Cellulosilyticum sp. I15G10I2: one gene and its partner. Each later gene encodes a partner of the first gene's protein in a complex. Links are inferred from orthologs where the notes say so. Each region holds a gene or a part of one and is shown on either strand. Other genes may lie near its edges.

Region 1 (3,329 bases):
TTCTACGGGCCATCTTATTATTTTTTCTAATTTACTTAAATTTTATAACAATGCCGATAAAGATTATGTGGATATGTTTAATATGGTCATCCAGCTTGGTGCTATTCTTGCTGTCGTTGTATTGTATCGTGCCAAAATAATAGATACAATACAAAATCTATTTCCTGGCAAAAAAACTGTGCTTGCTAAAAGTGGTATTTATTTTTGGACAATGATTCTTATTTCTTGTATTCCTGCAGGTATAATAGGTATCAAATATAATGACTTCATTAAAGAAAAGTTATTTAATCCGCTTGTAGTAGCCTGTGCCTTATTTATAGGTGGGATATGGATGATTTATGCCGAGAGTAAGCTTCGAATCAATGATAACCGGTCCCTTTCAGATACACCTATCAAACCTTGGCAAGCACTTGTTGTAGGACTATTTCAAGTTTTATCTATTATTCCTGGTATGTCAAGATCAGCTTCTACTATTATAGGGGGCTGGGTAGCTGGCTTCTCAACCGTTGCAGCTGCTGAGTATTCATTTTTTCTTGCTATCCCGGTCATGTTTGGACAAAGCTTACTTAATATACTTGAGATGAGAGCTAAGCTTTCCATAATGGAATGGGCTTCTCTGGCAATTGGATTTGTAGTTTCTTTTATTGTCGCACTGATTGTTATTGATAGCTTCTTAAATTACCTAAAGAAAAAGCCTATGAAAATTTTTGCAGTTTATAGAATGATCTTTGCTTTTATTGTACTGGCGCTTGGGGCCTTTGGACTTTTTATCCCAATATAATCTTTAATAAATGAAGAGTGTCCACAAAGTATTGTGGACACTCTTCATTTATATAATTAATTTTTGTGCGAATAATGGTTGATGTTAAATTACATCATCCCCATACCGCCCATGCCGCCCATACCACCTGCTGGCATAGCTGGTTCATTTGATTTAATATCTGCTACAATACACTCTGTTGTTAAGAATGTAGCTGCTACTGATGTAGCGTTTTGAAGAGCACTTCTTACAACTTTAGTTGGGTCAATAATGCCGCCTTCGATCATATCTACATAGTCTTCTGTAAGTGCATTAAAGCCCATTCCTTTTTGAAGTTCTTTAACTTTATTGATAATAACTGCTGGTTCAAGACCTGCATTAGATACGATTTGACGAAGTGGAGACTCTAGTGCTTTTAAGATGATACGTACTCCTGTTTTTTCGTCTCCTGATTTATCAGCAATAAGTTTTTCAACTTCTTTAATAATATGAATATAGGTGCTTCCACCACCAGCAATAATACCTTCTTCTACTGCTGCACGGGTTGCTGCAAGCGCATCCTCTATACGAAGTTTTCTTTCTTTCATTTCAGTTTCTGTAGCAGCCCCAACTTTGATCACTGCCACACCACCTGCAAGTTTCGCAAGTCTTTCTTGAAGTTTTTCTCTATCGAAATCTGATGTTGTTTCTTCTATTTGACGACGAATTAAAGATACTCTGTTTTTGATATCTTCTTTATCTCCAGCACCATCTATAATAACTGTGTTTTCTTTGTTTACTTTGATGCTTGCTGCACGGCCTAAGTGTTCTACCGTAGCTTCTTTAAGGTCTAGACCTACTTCTTCTGATATTACTGTTCCACCTGTAAGTGTTGCAATATCTTGAAGCATTTCTTTTCTTCTATCTCCAAAGCCTGGTGCTTTAACAGCCACACAGTTAAATGTACCACGTAGTTTATTAACTACTAATGTAGATAAAGCTTCACCTTCTACATCTTCTGCAATAATGAGAAGACGTGCGCCTGTTTGAACAATTTGCTCAAGGACTGGTAAAATTTCTTGAATATTAGTGATTTTTTTATCTGTAATTAAAATATATGGATTTTCCATAACAGCTTCCATTTTCTCTGTATCTGTTACCATATAAGCAGATAAATAACCTCTGTCAAATTGCATACCTTCTACGACATCTAACTCAGTAATCATTGTTTTTGATTCTTCTACAGTGATTACACCATCATTAGATACTTTCTCCATAGCATCAGCAATGAGATTTCCTACTTCATCATCACCTGCTGAAATAGCAGCTACTCTTGCGATATGATTTTTACTGTCTACAGGTTTACTCATGCCTTTAATAGCATCAACTGCTACAAGAGTTGCTGCTTGCATACCACGACGAATAATAATTGGATTTGCACCTGCTGCAACATTTTTAAGCCCTTCTGTGATCATAGCTTGAGCAAGTACTGTCGCTGTTGTTGTACCGTCTCCTGCTACGTCATTTGTTTTTGTTGCAACTTCTTTTACAAGTTGTGCACCGATATTTTCAAATGGATCTTCGAGTTCTATTTCTTTTGCTATAGATACTCCATCATTTGTAATAAGAGGTATACCATATGATTTATCTAATACAACATTACGACCTTTTGGTCCTAAAGTTACTTTTACTGCATCTGCTAATTGATCTACTCCTGATTGAAGTGATTTTCTAGCTTCTATTCCAAAACGAATTTGCTTTGCCATTTTTATATTGCCTCCCTTTAATTATTCTACAATTGCTAAAATATCGCCTTGCTTAACGATAACGTATTCTTCTTTATCTACTGTTACATCTGTACCTGCATATTTAGAGTAAATCACTTTATCTCCAACTTTAACTTGCATTTCTACCTTTTCACCATCTACAATGCCACCAGGTCCTACTGCTACTACAACAGCTTCTTGTGGTTTTTCTTTTGCAGTACCTGTTAAGATAATGCCTGATTTTGTTTTTTCTTCAGCTTCAAGGTGTTTGATAACAACTCGATCTGCTAATGGTTTTAAATTCATTAAGAAAGACCTCCTTTTATATAGTTATAAATAATTTTTGTGGTTTTGTTAGCACTCACTTTGATAGAGTGCTAATCATATTTATAATATTATGGTATAAATTACATTTATGCAAATGTAATTTTTTACGATTTTAATATTTTTTAATCACTTTTGATTAAATTTCTTTTATTTTCTTTTGTTTTTAGCCTTTTTCACTCGTTTTTATTTTATTATTTAAAAAGATTATTTTCTCTTCCATAAAAAAATAAATACTGCTGTGCATAGCCTGCTAAGTCTCCAAAGTACTCTTTTGCAAAGCTTTGTATTTCAGATAAATTTACATCTTTGCCTTTAAAGTATATCCCTTCTATTACTCTTTTAATCCATACATCTGTAGGAAAAACCTCTGTTTTTGAATAAGCGAATAATAATATACAATCTGCAATCTTAGGGCCTACACCTTTTACTTGCATAAGTTTTTCTTTAGCTTCTTCTGCTGAGAGAAGATAAAGGTCATTTAAAATAAGTTCTCCATT
Region 2 (3,175 bases), on another replicon or contig:
ATTACTTGATGGCACTTTAAAATCTTTTTTTGCACTTTTTTTAGAATCGGCATTTACGGCCATATTCAAATTGATCTTTTCTTCACCAAAGGCAAACTTAAGTGCAATATCCATATCTTCTTTATATGTATTATCCTCAAAAACATATTTTAGCGTTGCCTTACTGCCAGCTAACATAGGTTTTACCATCTCCTGACCTTGTACTAGCGCAAGTTCAACTTCTTCTTTATTCTCATCTATATCTTTTTGTGTCACACCTGTACCACTAAGTTCATTAATAGCATCCATGTTATTCATAACTTCTTTTATAAACTGTACTGATAAATCTACCATTTGATCACTATTAAGTTCTATTGTGTATGTTCTGCCATTTTGAGTAACAGGTACTTTTACCTCAGAACCTTTAAATAAAGCTTCTGTAAGCGCCATAGCCTTTTTTTGATCTAACATAGCGGCTTGCGTGCCTGTATTTAGATCAATCCCAATAAACTCTGCCTCAATACTGTTTAACGCCTCAGATATCGGAGCCCCAGAAACTTGCATTAACTCTGTAAAATATGTTTTGCTGATATAAAGTGTTTGATTATCAACATACATTTTAACTGGTGACATTTTAACATCTAGGCTCATATTGCTGAATTTAATCGTATTAATTTGCATTTCTACGTAAGCTTGTGTTTCTTTTGTATTAGCATATCCACTAAAGTCTGCCCCTAGTTCAAACTTTTGCCCCTGAACCTCAGCAGTTACTAGTACGTTTCCTTTACTTTCTGCATACTCCCATGCAGATGTTTTTTTCATTTCTTCATATAGATTAAGCCCCTCTGTGCTACATCCCACAGTTCCAAGTAACATCAACAATGTCATAATTACTGCTATTAATTTTTTCTTCATAACAAACCTCCATCTTCACTTTAATTACTCGTTCTAGTTAATTATAGTAAACAAATTTGGAAATTTCAAGGAAAATCTCCCTATTAAGTTTATATTACATTCTGATTACGAGCCTGCCGCTTTAACTTCAAACCACATGTTTACTGATATGAAGCAGGGCCAACTATTAAAAAATAGCTGGCCCTGCTTCATATCGTTTATATAAATTATTTTATTTCAGCTTTTAATACATCAACTTTATCTGTTCTTTCCCATGGAAGATCTATATCAATACGTCCAAAATGACCATATGCAGCTGTTTGTTTATAAATAGGCTGTCTTAGATCTAACATTTTAATAATCCCCGCTGGTCTTAGATCAAAGTGCTTATTCACAATTTCAACTAAGGCTTCATCACTTACACTACCTGTTCCATGGGTATTAATAAGTACAGAAACTGGTTTTGCAACACCTATTGCATAAGCAAGTTCTATCTCACATTTTTTAGCAAGGCCTGCTGCCACTATATTTTTTGCTACATATCTAGCTGCATAAGCTGCTGAGCGGTCTACTTTTGTTGGATCTTTCCCTGAGAAAGCACCTCCGCCGTGGCTTGCATAGCCGCCATAAGTATCTACGATAATTTTACGGCCTGTAAGTCCTGAGTCCCCTACTGGTCCACCAATTACAAAACGTCCCGTTGGATTAATAAAATACTTTGTATCTGCATCTAATAGTTCAGCTGGTATAATCGGTTTAATAACATGTTCCATAATATCAGCATGAATTTGTTCTTGTGTCACTTCTGCTGCATGCTGTGTGGATACAACAACTGCATCTATTCTTACGGGTTTATCATTTTCATATTCTACGGTTACTTGTGTTTTGCCATCTGGTCTTAAATAGCTAAGTGTTTCATTTTTACGTACTTCTGATAACTTTTTAGAAAGTCTATGTGCAAGAGATATCGGCATTGGCATAAGTTCTGGTGTTTCATCACAAGCAAAACCAAACATCATCCCTTGATCTCCAGCACCTATCGCCTCAATAGCACTATCTGACATTTCACCACGTTTTGCTTCTAAGGCCTTATCAACCCCCATTGCAATATCTGCGGATTGTTCGTCTAATGCAACAATAACGCCGCATGCGTGTCCGTCAAAGCCAAAGTCTGGATTATTATAACCTATTTCATTAATAGTATCTCTTACTGTTTTATTGATATCAACATAGCAACTTGTTGATATTTCTCCCATAACAAGTACAAGGCCTGTTGTAAGTGCTGTTTCACAAGCTACTCTAGCCTGTGGATCTTGTGCATAAATTGCATCTAATACCGCATCTGATATTTGATCTGCCATTTTATCTGGATGCCCCTCTGTTACTGATTCCGATGTAAATAATCTTTTTGCCATTTTTTACTCCTCCTTTTAATTTTACGATTTGGCTCATTGGCTCCACAACTACGTTGTAGCAGCATTTGCAATAAGCTATTCTTACTGTTAGGATTAACAGAAAGCAAATAAAAAAACCTCATTAAAATGAGGTTAATAGTATGCGATCATTCATCCTCATCTTACGCATAAAATATGCGTGGGAATTGGCACCTTAGCTTATGCTAGGTTGCCGGGTTTCATAGGGCCCAGTCCCTCCACCTCTCTGGATAAGAATTTATTCAGTTATAGTTCATAATATAGTCTACCACTCAAATATAACATTGTCAATATAGATCGTTTTTTATACTTCTTGGTCAATATTTATACTATTTTGATTATCTGTTTTTATCTGCTTTGCATAGACATTAGTCATCTGCTTATACATCATATCCGCCAAGCCAATACCACCAGCTTTTGCCATATCTTCTGACTGATTATTAATGATATAATCCTCGAAGGTTTTTTCATAGTCCCCCTTTGGTATTAGCCCATCTTCTGATACCATAGACTTTTTCATTTGTTTAAAAAGCTGTGAAAGCATATAGCTCTCTAACTTCACACATGCATCTTTCAAGGCTTTATCATCTTGTTCCCTTGCTGCTTGCTCAAAAATAGCATCAAAGTCTTTGGTTTGCTCTTGCTCTATTTTGCTCGTTATTTGCTGCCCTAGGATAGGGTTAAATTGCAATGAATTGATTTCCACTTATTTCCCTCCTTAGCTACGCTTAAGATCATTAGCTTGCTGAAGCATCGTATCTACCGTTTTGATTGATGTTGAGTTAAGTTCATAAGCCCTTTGCGCTACAATTAGCTTTACCATTTCCTCTGCTACTTGTACATTAGACCCTTCTAGATAACCTGTTCTG

The links.
Region 2: the proteins of groL (region 1) and metK are in contact, whole or in part, in a cryo-EM structure (PDB 8P4O), measured with the Escherichia coli proteins. The link is inferred for Cellulosilyticum sp. I15G10I2 from one-to-one orthologs.

The regions. Positions count from the first base shown.
Region 1 is NZ_FMMP01000016.1:189,580-192,908, forward strand. The notes cover bases 189-3,177. They hold groL (chaperonin GroEL), read right to left. Parts: upstream 2,506-3,177; coding sequence 871-2,505; downstream 189-870. Other genes in these bases: BN3326_RS16195 (undecaprenyl-diphosphate phosphatase), read left to right, coding at 189-781; BN3326_RS16205 (co-chaperone GroES), read right to left, coding at 2,527-2,811; BN3326_RS16210 (DNA-3-methyladenine glycosylase family protein), read right to left, coding at 3,024-3,177. In the rest of the region: more of BN3326_RS16195, read left to right, coding at 1-188; more of BN3326_RS16210, read right to left, coding at 3,178-3,329.
Region 2 is NZ_FMMP01000009.1:102,998-106,172, forward strand. The notes cover bases 195-3,029. They hold metK (methionine adenosyltransferase), read right to left. Parts: upstream 2,289-3,029; coding sequence 1,101-2,288; downstream 195-1,100. Other genes in these bases: BN3326_RS09125 (hypothetical protein), read right to left, coding at 195-894; BN3326_RS09135 (rod-binding protein), read right to left, coding at 2,611-3,012; BN3326_RS09140 (flagellar hook-basal body protein), read right to left, coding at 3,025-3,029. Also shown: more of BN3326_RS09125, read right to left, coding at 1-194; more of BN3326_RS09140, read right to left, coding at 3,030-3,175. UniProt on the Escherichia coli protein: Catalyzes the formation of S-adenosylmethionine (AdoMet) from methionine and ATP.